One region of the Pseudoalteromonas espejiana DSM 9414 genome, then DNA from elsewhere that is predicted to be linked to it. Evidence: predicted binding sites of a transcription regulator. Region 1 holds the regulator's gene; each other region holds the start of a gene.
What was found. Region 1 encodes LexA, which represses DNA repair genes until DNA is damaged. Its sites were predicted from a motif close to TACTGTATNNNNATACAGTA; they were not measured.

Region 1 (4,327 bases):
TTGCGCCACCAATTAAGAACATCGTCAGTGAAAAAATTAAATATAAACTGCCAATGTCTTTATGGTTGGTTGTGTAAAGCCAGCGCTTAAAGCCTTTTGCAGGGTGGTGGCCGTGGTGAGCTTCATTGGCGTTTGGTTGTTCTGCTATGCTACTCATTAGTTCGCCTCCCCATCAGCATCAAGTGCTGCCTGAATTTCACTAGGTTGAATTACATCACCCGTATCGTTACCCCACGCATTGCGTTTGTAGGTAATGACTGCCGCAAGTTGCTTTATTGATAGTTGTTTAGCAAAAGCTTGCATAGCAGTGCCAGGACGGCCATGAATTACAATATCTATATGATCTTTTATATCACCAAGCACAATGGGGCTGCCTTTAAGCGCAGGAAATACGCCCGGTAAGCCCATACCTGTTGGCTGATGGCACGCAGCGCAACTTGCCATATATACTTGCTCGCCCAAGGTCATTAACTCTTCTTTAGGAATTGTTTGATCAAGCAATGCTGCATCGGCTAATGCCGCTTTTTGCTTTGCTTGCTTGGCATCGGCAAGCCAAGCATTAAAATCTTCCTCTGATTTTGCCTCAACCACCACTGGCATAAAGCCATGATCTTTACCGCACAGCTCAGCGCACTGTCCGCGGTAAATGCCTTCTTCGTTAATGTTGGTCCACGTTTCGTTTATAAATCCGGGGTTGGCATCTTTTTTAACTGCAAAATCGGGTACCCACCAAGAGTGAATAACGTCATCTGAGGTCATTAAAAAACGTACTTTTTGATTTATTGGCAGCACTAAAGGTTTATCAACCTCAAGTAAATAATTAGGATTTTTATTGGCAAGGTTGGCTATTTCATCTTGGGGGGTAGACAAAATAGAGTAAAACTCTACATCTTCGCCCATATATTCGTAATGCCATTTCCACTGCGAACCGGTAATTTTAATGGTTAAATCGGCCTTGCTAGCATCTTCCATTGCAATAAGTGTTTTAGTGGCAGGGATTGCCATGGCAATTAAAATAACAAATGGAATGGCAGTCCAAAGTATTTCTACTTTAGTACTTTCATGAAACTGGGCAGGTACTGCCCCTTTAGATTTACGATGATGAATCAGTGCCCAAAACATAATTGCGAACACTATCACCCCAATCACACAACATATTAAAAATATGGTCATGTGCAGCTGATATACATTATTGCTTATATCGGTTACGCCCTTGCGCATATTGTATTGGCTATTGGCCATTACATGCTGTGGAAACACAATCAATATAAGCCACAAGGTAGAGGTCAGTTTACCCATGTGACGGCTCCTTTGATGCTATTGCTAATGCAAAGCGAAGAGGCATACGGCTTAAACGCCTATTCGTTATTTTTATTATTTAACCAACCTAATTTGTTTTGATTGGTATAGCTGCGCCAACAAAGAATGTGTATTTGTGTGTTCTCAAAACCGAAAAGCTGTGAGTTATTGTTAGCCCAGCAAATTAATAATTAGCTAAAAAACATACAACAAGCAAGTTTTAGTATAAAAAACAAACAAGTTATATTTTAAAATAAGTTTTAATTACGCCAGCTTAAACACAAGTTAATTGCTAAATAGCGAGTAAAACTAGGGGGTGTATCATATAAAAGAGGAGTTAAGTGCGAGTGCAAAAAAGTTTACAGCTTAAATAACTTTATGGCTGCTTTAGTATTACTAAAAGGTGGGTTTTAAAACAAAAATGCACACTAACAAGTGTGCATTTGTAAATTTATTGCTTAATGTGGCCTAAATTACATCCAATCGGCGTTTCTTATTACGCCTACGGCTAAGCCTTCAATATTAAACGACTCATTTTCAAGGTCTACTTCTATTGGCGTAAACTCTTCATTTTCGGCGTGTAATAATACTTTGCGACCTGCTTTTTCTAGGCGTTTTACGGTTACATCTTCATCAACTCGTGCAACCACAACTTGGCCGTTTTCAGCCGTTTGAGTACGGTGTACAGCTAGTAAGTCGCCGTCCATAATGCCTATGTCTTTCATGCTCATACCGTTTACACGCAGTAAAAAATCGGCTGCTGGTTTAAACATTAAAGGGTCAATTTTACAATGGCTCTCCACGTGTTCTTGCGCCAAAATAGGAGAACCCGCCGCAACACGGCCTATAAGTGGTAAGCCTAATTGCTCAGGCTCTTCTTCTTCAATTAACTGAATCCCACGGCTTGCGCCAGGTTTCATTTTAATTACGCCCTTTTTAGCAAGCGCTTTGAGATGCTCTTCGGCAGCATTGGCACTTTTAAAGCCTAGTGTTTGTGCGATTTCGGCACGTGTAGGAGGCATACCAGTATCTTTAATAAAAACTTTTATTAGTTCGAGTATTTGAGCTTGGCGTTTCGTTAATGGTCGCATACAACTGGTTTTCCATACAGTACATTTAACTGTGAGTATATACAGTTAAATAAAAATCGCAAATTTAAATTGTGTTTTAAATAGCTAAACTAAATACATATGTGTACATTTTAGGTAATTATAAAATTTGCATATTTAAAATGCTATAAACAAGGTTTTAATTCAAAGGAGTAGTTATGAGTATTTGGCACCAACCCATTACATTAGAGCTTTGCAAACAATTAGATGAAGGAATAAGCGGTCAAGGCACTTTAATGAAAACCATGGGGATAGAAATAACCGAAATAGGCGACGATTACCTAGTTGCCACTATGCCTGCAATTCCTGAGCACCATAACCCAATGGGAATGGTACACGGCGGCGCTAATGTAGTACTTGCCGAAACGGTTGCTAGTTATGCTGCCAATTTTGTCATTGATTTTACAAAGTTTTACTGTGTAGGGCAGGAAATTAGTGCAAGCCATTTAAAAGCGTCACGCAATGGGACGTTAACAGCAACGGCTCGTGCATTTCATATTGGTAAACGCAGTTCGGTTTGGGAAATAAAAATTACTAATAGCCGCAACGAGCTTTGCTGCGTATCAAAAATGACCGCAGCAGTGGTTGAGCGAAAGTAATAGCTTACTTATCAATCGGGTAAATTGTAATTTCCATACCTGCGCCAATTGCAGATATACGTAGTAATGTATCTGCATGTAGGGCTTGGTTAAAACACTTTGGTGATGTGCCCGACTCAAAGCCAATATCAAACGTTCTTCGCGAGCAACTAAGCCACTGTTTTAGCGCATTGCGCGAGCACGATTCTATTAGTTCACATAAGTGGTTAATTGCTTTATCTGGCGTGCTTATATCGCCCGCAGCTTCAATACGCGCCAATTGACGATATTCGTCTTTGTCATAATGCAAAACCATCGCGTTTTTCTTTAAGTCAGCCACTAAAACACTAATATCTTGTTTAGACTCAAGCTCCAGATCTACATTTAAAAATTGAATTTCTGACATTGTCTGCTTTTTACCCTCTTATAGTTTCACCGCAAACTTTAACGCAGTTTTACTTTTATACCAAATCAACTAAGCAGTAATCCTTACTTAATCCTCATAAACTCACTTTTTAATGCTTTTGGCACCTAACTTGCTCTTTTTAACAGAGCGAGCTTAAACGCTTAATAATGCGAATCAATAATGAAATTTATACACACTTTGTGTAAGTAACGGTTTTTAAGGAGAGCTAAAATGGTAGATCATGGTCCGCAAATTAAAAACGACGATCAGTACGATGCACTTCGCGATGAGGGCATGAGCAAACAAAAAGCCGCACGTATTGCCAATAGTAATACTCATAAAACAGCGGTAAAGGGCGGCAAAGCCTCTCAGTATGAGCAACGCACAAAAAAGCAGTTATACGATAAAGCAAAAGAAGTGGGTATTAGCGGGCGCTCTAAAATGAGCAAACAAGAGCTAATAAATGCCCTGCGTGAAAGCTAACATTAGCTAAAATCTATTGATGTAATTAAAGCCTCATATTTATAAACTTATGAAAAACTGCGACAAAATGCCGCAGTAAAAGCGTGGGAAGCTATAATAAACTAACGCTAAAAATAATAAGAAGATAAATATGAGCAAAAAAATATTTAAGCGTGCACGCAAATTACATAAGTGGCTAGGCTATTTACTTGCCTTACAAATTTTGGCTTGGCTTTTAGGCGGCCTAGTTATGAGCGCTATTCCACTTGAATATGTGCATGGTAAACACCTTGCTAAGCGCACACTTACAAACCCATTTACACAAGCCGACTACCCCACATCACTCGATAATATTACTGCCCAAGTGGCTAACCCCACTCAAATACTATTTGAAAACTTTTTAACTACCCCGCTTATTACTGTTATCAATAATACCGAGCAGCAAAGCTTTAATGGTTTAACGGGTCGCCCTT
Region 2 (4,327 bases), 1.6 Mb from region 1:
CTATACCAAAGCGGTCTCTTAGCGGAGAAGTTAGCGACCCTGCACGTGTTGTAGCCCCTATTAATGTAAAAGGGGGTAAATCTAGCTTAATAGAACGTGCGGCTGGGCCTTCACCTATCATTATATCAAGTTGGTAATCTTCCATTGCTGGGTAAAGAATTTCTTCAACTTGTGGGCTAAGCCTGTGTATTTCATCAATAAACAGTACATCACCCTCTTCAAGGTTAGTGAGTAGCGCTGCTAAGTCGCCGGCTTTTTCAAGCACAGGGCCTGAGGTTGTTTTAATGCTTACGTTAAGCTCATTGGCAACAATGTTAGCAAGTGTTGTTTTACCTAAGCCCGGAGGACCAAATATTAATAAATGATCAAGCGCTTCACCGCGGCTACGCGCTGCCTCTATAAATATTTCCATTTGTTGTTTAACGTGCGGCTGACCTTTATAGTCAGCTAAAAGCTTAGGCCTTATTGCGCGGTCTATGGTGTCTTCGTTGGTTTTTTCGCTCGCGTCAATTAAGCGATCAGCTTCAATCATGGTTTACTCACAACATTGATTTTAAAGATTCTTTAATAAGAACCTCAGTAGACATATCAGGTTTACTTACCGATTTTACTGCTTTTTGAGCCTGTGGCAATTTATAACCAAGTGCAACCAGTGCCGATACGGCGTCGTCTGCGGCATTATTAGCAATAGTCGCATCACTAGGGGGCTCTATAACCGCATTATCACTAAATGGCGTAAATAAGTCGTTACCCCAATCTTTTAATCGGTCTTTCATTTCAAGTACTAAGCGCTCAGCTGTTTTTTTACCAACACCCGGGAGCTTAACTAAGGTGGTTGCATCCTCGTTATTTACACAGCTTACAAATTGCTGCGCCGACATACCCGATAATATGGCCAAACCGAGTTTAGGCCCTACGCCATTGGCTTTTAACAACTCTCTGAATAAGGCTCGCTCAGTTTTATTATTAAAACCAAATAGCAATTGCGCGTCTTCGCGTACTACAAAATGGGTGTAAACTATGGCGTTTTCACCAATGTTTGGTAAGTCATAAAAGCAGGTCATTGGCATTTGTACTTCGTAACCCACACCACTTACTTCTAATAAAATTTCAGGTGGTTGTTTTTCAACTAAAATGCCATTTAAGCGGCCAATCATAATTATTTCCTTAAACGTCCTCTAACGGTTTTGCTTGCGCTACCCGCTAGTTTAATTAAATTTTGTTCTGAGTGAGCATGGCAAATAGCAATGGCAAGTGCATCGGCAGCGTCGGCTTGTGGAGTGCCGGGTAATTTTAAAATATTTTTAACCATATGCTGTACCTGAGACTTATCAGCGCCCCCGTTACCTACTACGGCTTGCTTTATTTGCCGTGCAGAGTATTCAAATACAGGTAACTCAGCCATAGACGCCCCTACAATAGCAGCGCCTCGGGCTTGACCAAGCTTAAGTGCGGCGTCAGGGTTATGGGCCATAAACACTTTTTCTATGGCAAAAGTTTCTGGCGAGAATTGCTCAATTATTTGTGTGATCCCTTGGTAAATCATTTTTAAGCGAATAGGAAATTCGTGCTCGGCTAATTTTATGCACCCGCTCCCTAAATAGGTAAATTTTGCACCTTGATGAGCAACTACACCGTACCCTGTTAATCGCGAACCAGGATCTATTCCTAAAATAATGGCCAAACAGCACACTCATTATTGTTATTTTTCAATAGCGGTAATAATGCCAGAGCACTGTATAAATTACCAGTGGCGCGTAAAAACAAAAACGCCCGCAGTGTTTGCGGGCGTTTTTAGTTATAAGTTAAAGGTTAAGCTAATGCGCGTACTAACCCTTGAGTATTTTGTTTAAGCTTACGGGCAATCATAAAATAGCCAAGTGCGGCTACAAATACGCCTCCCGACACAGGCCCAACAAGCCAAATTGTAGGATGAAGCTTACCTGCTAAATCAAACATTTGCTGCTGCACAATTAATAATGCGACGTCGCTAAACAGTGCCGCTACAAAACCCGCTAAACCACCTAAAAGTAAAAACTCATATAAGGTCGCGTTTTTAATTAAGCGCCCTTTAGCACCTAGCGTTCGTAAAATTACTATTTCTTGCATGCGCTCACCTAGGCTTGCCTGCATCTGCGATATAAGTACAAGCGCACCACACAATACGACAATGGCTAATACAAAACCAATTGCTAGGGATACCTGCTCGATTGTAGATTGAATTTGTTTAACAAAGTTGTCTACATCAATGGCCGTAATAGTTGGGTAAGTACGCAATAGCTGGCTAAATGCTTGCTTTTGCTCAGGCTCAATACGAACTGATGAAATGTACGTCGCCGGAAAGTCTTTTAATACATCGGGGCTTAAAATAATAAAGAAGTTAGGTTTAAGGGTGGCCCAATTTACCTTACGTACACTGGTAATTTTGGCATCGAAAGATTGCGCGCCAATTAAAAATGTTAGTGTGTCGCCTATTTCTACATCTAGGCGTTCAAGCATTGACTCTTCAACCGATGCTTCACCAATGGCGTTTTCGTCAAACCACTGCCCTTCTATAATTTCGTTTTGTGCAGGCACATTTTTAAGCCATGTAAGGTTAAGCTCTCGGCCAATACCTGAGCGAGCTTCTTCATCTTTTTTCTCGTTGTCTTGCAGCGACACTTTACGTGCAACATGCTCACCATTTACCGCGTTAACACGCCCACGAATAGTTGGGTAAAAGTCAGACACTAAAATATCGTTTTCGGCTAAGTAGTTATTAACTGGCTCTAACTCATTTTGTGTAATGTTTACTAAAAATGCGTTTGGTGCGTCGGCTGGCAGTTGTGATTGCCAATCAGAAATCATGTCGTTTTTAAGCACAATTAAAAACAGCAATAACTTAATTGCTAACGAAAAGCTGATCAGCTGAACTGCATTTACATTAGCGCGCTTTTGAATAGAGGCAATAGCCAATGACCAACTGTTACCAGGTTTTAAACCTAACTTACGCCCGCCACCAAATATTAATTTAGACACCACAAATAACACCCCAATTAGGGCAAGGGTAGATACAAATAAAATAAGCGTGATTTTAATGTTGTTACTAAATAGCCACATTAATAAAAATACGGTCAAAGCGCTTAAACCTAAATGTACACGGCTCACTGCTAGGCGGTCACCTAAATTTCGGCGCAGTACTCTAAGTGGTGGGATATCAAATAAATCAAGCAAGGGCTTAATAGAAAACATAACAGCGCAAATAACACCTGTGCTTATAGCCACCAGCCAAGGTTTAAAGCCCGCCATTGGCAATTCCATATCCATGCTTTGAGCTAAGTAATGTGTAGCTATTTCTTGTAAGCCATAACCAATAGCTAAACCCACAATAACGGCCATGGTACAAACCATCAGCAAATGCATAAAATATATTTTACGAATTAACGCTCGGCTGCCGCCTAGAGTTTTCATCATTGCTACTGGGTCGTATTGGCGCTCACAATAACGTTTAGCCGATACCGCTATAGCAACGGTTGCTAAAATAATACCGAGTAGGCCAGCCAATAGTAAAAAGCTTTCTGCTCGGTTAAGGCTATTAGAAATTGGCGATTGACGGTCTTTTACACCATACCAGCGTTGGTTTTCAGCCATTTGTGGCTTTAACCATTCGTAAAAGCTTGTAATGTCGCTTTCATCACCGGCGTATAATTGTCGATAGTTTACACGGCTGCCCGGCTGCACTACCTCTGTTTTAGCTACATCAGCAATATTTATAAGCACTCTTCGGCTGCTCGAAAACACATTAAACGGCGCGTCTGGTTCTTCTACTATTACTTTTTCAACATTAAATAGCGCAGCGCCTAGTTCTACTTGTGCTCCTATATCTATGTTTAAACTGTAAAAAACAGATTCACTTAACCACACATTACCAGGTTTTGGGCCACCTTGAGCAACCACCGTTTCGCCAAGTAAAGACGACTTTACTTTTAACTCCCCTTTCAGCGGGTATTCGTTAGAGGCCGCTTTAACAGAGCTAAATTGCATTTCGTCATTGGCAAATAACATAGTATCGAAATAAACCATTTGTGCAGTTTGCAGATTCATCTCTTTTGCTTTGGTAATAAATGCAGTATCAAGCTTATGAGCACTCGCAAGAACACGGTCGGCCGCTATAAACGCACTACTTTTTTGCGTAATGCTCTGCCCTATTCGCTCAGTTACCATAGAAAGCGTAAGTACTGTTAGTACAGCCAAAGCAATTGCTGCACTTATTACCGTTAGCTCACCACGGCGAAATTCACGGGCGAATAATTTAAGTGCTAACTTAGCCCACATTCGTTATTTCCTC
Region 3 (4,327 bases), 1.1 Mb from region 1:
AACTTAGCGGTAAGAAAAGTGGTGGAGGGAGCTGGATTCGAACCAGCGAAGGCTGAGCCGTCAGATTTACAGTCTGATCCCTTTGGCCGCTCGGGAACCCCTCCAATGCAACGGCGCTGATAATAGCAAACTGCGTATTTAAGTAAAGAAAAAAGCTAAAGAAAATTGAAATAAAGCCGATAAATATCTACCAGTTACCATAATCGGCTAAAGACTATGCAAATCGATGATTTGTTAATCACAGAGAGTCAGCTTAAGACTAGATTAAATAAAAGTGTGCACGAAAATCGTAGAGGCGAGTTTTCACTTTTACTAGCTATGCTGTCGCATGACGCATTGGATTTTAGTGAATTTCACTTACCAAAAAGTGAAATGCATAATGATTACACAGACGAAGAGACATTAAGAAAACGCTTTGGTGCAGGCCCTAAGCAACTACTAGCTCCTGAACAGTTTGATATGTTAATTGGGCAAACACACTCATCAACTATTTATGAGCAGGGCGTAGCTACGGGAATGAAAAATATTAAGCTTACTCAGTACTTAAACCCAGAGCCGCTTGCAATTAGAGATGATAAAACGCATATCCCGTTAACGATAATTGATAACTGTGAATTATCGGTGCGAAGGCGTATTGCGAAAAAGCACACGGATTTAACGAATCCGCAAATGGATGCTGCTGCTTTTTACGATGATTTAAATAATGACGCAGTCCATAAGCCTTTATTACTTGCCAGTGCATAATGTTGGTTTGAGAAAATAGTATATATTCACTAAAAAATTAATTCATTCCATCTATGTTAATACCGTTTAATAGAACAATTCCCTTTTTTGTTTAAAAAAATCATCCACAAATTAAATGCAATTGCTATAATGGCTGCAAATGGTATGACTTGAGTGCCATTATCATTAAATCAAGGTAATTAGGAACGTAATGAAGAAAACATTCACGCTAAATCATGAGAAAATCAAATACCCTCGTATGGTTGATGCTGCAAAGCATGAAGTGAAAAAATATTTGAAAAGAGAGCGCAATAAAACGCTACCTGTTGAAGCTGATTACTGGGCGTTTGACTGTAAATTTGGTACTAACGCTGATGATGCAGAAGTTGTTCATGTGGCTGAAATTAACAACAAAATTAGTGAAGTTGAAAAGCAAGAGCTAACTTCATTCTATGTTGAAATTTTAGCTAGACCAGCACAGCGTGAATCGTTCGATCTAGATGATGATGAGTAAATAGCTAATAGCTGTTACTGAAAATGGACCTTAATGGTCCATTTTTGTTTTAATAAGCAAGCTTAAGTGGCAGCTTACAGGCTGTGACATTTCTTATATTTTTTACCACTGCCGCATGGGCAGTTGTCATTTCTTCCTACTTTTATATCCGCAACTGGGTTTATTACCCCGTCAAGATATCGCCATTGACTATTCTCTTTCACAAAATCAGATTTTTCATTTAGTTCGCAATATAAATTTTGGTAAAAGTAATTTGCTTTAAATTCCACGTAGCCTTTGTGTGCGTCGTAGTGTGTATCGTTTACGGTGAGTTTTACAAACCGACAGCTATCGGCAAATTCTTTTATTTCTTTTACTGGGTTTTCGGCCTGCTTTTCTTGTGCGTAAGTTTTGTATACATAAGATGCTTTTTTTAATGCATATGCACAAAAGCGTGAGCGCATTAGTTGCTCAGGTGTATCGGGTATTTTTAAATCTAAATGATAGGGCTCGCAACAGTCTCCATAGTTAAGCTGACTGTTGCATGGGCAAGTACTTGTACTGGTTACACTCATAAAATACTAAATAACGTTAGTCAAAAATGTATTTTAACAAGCTTATTGAGTAAGTGATATCGATGCAGTGCTAGTTTTTTTGGTAAAGCAAAATAGCTTAGCACTTCTTTTATTTAGATTGAGCGATAAATTAACAAGTTGTTGTTCGCTTACTATGTCTGTCCAAGTGATAATAGCTGCAAAGTTACCATTATGAAGTGCAGAGTTAAGCACATATTCTAAGTTCACTAAATGCTTTTGTCTTATAACAAGCAGTTTGCTGGTATCTATAGAGCAGCTATCTAGCAAGGCTTTACTTGGTACATGGTCGGGCGCTATTAGTAAGGTCCACGCGTTTGAGCTATTGTATTGGTGCAACACTTTAAGCATCTCAAATGTCGCAGAAATTTCATCTTCTACTTTAATTAAGTTTACTGACTCGCTTTCATCATGTTGTTGGTAGCTTTTAACGGTTCTTACGGTAATTGGCTGTAGCATAGGTCTCACTCACTGGGTTTATATACAGTACCCATATACAGTAGTTTATACAGTTGTTGTGTGCAAGTGTTTTTTGTTATTTTTTATACAAGTTTTAATGTTTTGAAACTAAAATTTATAAATAACTGTTATTTTACAATAGTTTATAATTTTATGGTGAAGTGCGAATAACAGCGGTTTTTATAGCACTGTATAGAGTAGAAAAAATGTATACAGTACTTTATTGAGGGTTATACAGTAATTAATGTAGATCTATACAGTATTTGTAACAGCATGCAAAGGTTAATCATTTTTAGGAATTAGGTGAGCAAACTGTATTTGGTGTATTTGTTCATATAAACTGGCAGCATAGCACTGTGCGTCTTTTAAGCGCTTAGTATCTATATACTTTCTTAAATCATCTAATGCGGCAACTGCAGGCTCATATCCCTGGCTGCTGGCTAAACTTAACCACGCAGCAGCATGAAATACACTTTTTGGTACACCTTGGCCTTTAACAAAAAACAAACCTAAGTAAAATTGAGCTCTATTATTTCCAGCCATTGCGGCAAGTCTCATCCATTTCGCAGCCAGTGCAGGTTGGTCATGCTTTAAATAATACAATGCTTTGTTAAGGGTTGTTTGCTCACTGACCCCCTCATTACTTTCACTGCTCTCATTACTAGGCTGTGTTACAAAGTTTAAAATATTATCTAATTGTTGCTCTAAATCTTGTCCGCTAGGCTGAGTCTTTATCATATTTTTTCTTTTTTATAGTTTCTACGTCAACAGTTTAGTATATCGCAAGGTAAAATGTCCTGTTTATACTTAATTTTATGGTAAAATCTCGTCACTTTTTACAACCACAAGTCTATTATGCTCGAAGCTCTATTTAAACTCCGCGAAAATAACTCCAACGTGCGACGCGAAAGTATCGCAGGTATCACCACGTTCATCACTATGGTTTACATTGTCTTTGTAAACCCTGCAATGCTTGCCGAAGCTGGTATGGATCAGGGCGCTGCATTTGTAGCAACGTGTATAGCCGCAGCCATTGGCTGTTTCATCATGGGCTTATGGGCTAATTACCCTCTAGCACTTGCACCAGGTATGGGCCTTAACGCATTTTTTACTTATGGTGTAGTTTTAGGAATGGGTTATAGCTGGCAAGCTGCATTAGGTGCGGTATTTATGTCGGGCTGTATATTCTTAATTTTAAGTTTGTTTAAAGTGAGGGAGTGGATCATAAATGCTATTCCTTTGGTTTTAAAACAAGCTATTGCAACAGGTATCGGCGCTTTTTTAGCACTAATAGCCCTTAAAAATGCAGGTATTATTGTTTCAAGCCCTGCTACATTAGTGCAGCTTGGTGACATTACCTCTGCAGGCCCTTTGTTAGCTATTTTAAGTTTTTTCGTCATTGCAGCATTACTTTATCGCGATATTAAAAGTGGTGTACTTATTAGTATTCTACTCGTTACAGGGATTGCCTTGAGTTTAGGCTTAGTTGAGTACCACGGTGTTGTTTCTATGCCACCATCAATTTTACCTACTTTTATGCAACTTGATTTTGCCGCAGCGCTTGAGCTGTCAATGTTAAGTGTTATTTTTGCATTTTTGTTTGTTGATTTGTTTGATACATCGGGCACGTTAGTGGCTGTTACCCAAAAAGCCGGCTTAGCAGATGAAAAAGGCAATATGCCTCGCTTAGGTCGTGCTCTAAGTGCCGATAGTACCGCCACTATTGCAGGTGCAATGTTGGGTACTTCTACAACTACTTCTTACATTGAGTCTGTAGCGGGCGTATCTGTGGGTGGTCGTACAGGTTTAACTGCGGTAGTTGTAGGTATTTGCTTTTTGTTAATGATGTTTTTTGCACCACTTGCACAAATGGTGCCTGCGTATGCAACCGCTGGGGCAATTTTATATGTTGCTGTGTTAATGTTGCAAAATCTAAAGTTTGTAAATTGGGATGATATGAGTGATGCAATACCAGTTAGTGTTGTGTTGTTAATGACCCCACTTACATTCTCTATTGCACATGGTATTGCACTTGGCTTTATTTCGTATACTGCTGTTA

Region 2: a site for LexA is predicted at 1,734-1,753, ahead of ruvC (crossover junction endodeoxyribonuclease RuvC). Genes of this name have one in related genera too.
Region 3: a site for LexA is predicted at 2,511-2,530, ahead of PESP_RS10740 (SulA-like leucine-rich domain-containing protein). Genes of this name have one in related genera too.

Annotation. Positions count from the first base shown of each region.
Region 1 covers NZ_CP011028.1:3,514,444-3,518,770, forward strand. The annotation lists gene ctaD (cytochrome c oxidase subunit I) at 1-157, opposite strand, end outside; gene coxB (cytochrome c oxidase subunit II) at 157-1,299, opposite strand; gene lexA (transcriptional repressor LexA) at 1,773-2,390, opposite strand; gene PESP_RS16005 (PaaI family thioesterase) at 2,567-3,007, shown strand; gene PESP_RS16010 (hypothetical protein) at 3,012-3,392, opposite strand; gene PESP_RS16015 (DUF7218 family protein) at 3,624-3,875, shown strand; gene PESP_RS16020 (hypothetical protein) at 4,006-4,327, shown strand, end outside.
Region 2 covers NZ_CP011028.1:1,432,998-1,437,324, reverse strand. The annotation lists gene ruvB (Holliday junction branch migration DNA helicase RuvB) at 1-532, opposite strand, end outside; gene ruvA (Holliday junction branch migration protein RuvA) at 540-1,157, opposite strand; gene ruvC (crossover junction endodeoxyribonuclease RuvC) at 1,160-1,684, opposite strand; gene PESP_RS06640 (ABC transporter permease) at 1,813-4,314, opposite strand; gene PESP_RS06635 (ABC transporter ATP-binding protein) at 4,304-4,327, opposite strand, start outside.
Region 3 covers NZ_CP011028.1:2,371,997-2,376,323, reverse strand. The annotation lists tRNA gene PESP_RS10760 (tRNA-Tyr) at 20-104, opposite strand; gene PESP_RS10755 (VC2046/SO_2500 family protein) at 217-744, shown strand; gene PESP_RS10750 (DUF6172 family protein) at 935-1,237, shown strand; gene PESP_RS10745 (YchJ family protein) at 1,312-1,791, opposite strand; gene PESP_RS10740 (SulA-like leucine-rich domain-containing protein) at 1,834-2,268, opposite strand; gene PESP_RS10735 (tetratricopeptide repeat protein) at 2,551-3,006, opposite strand; gene PESP_RS10730 (NCS2 family permease) at 3,124-4,327, shown strand, end outside.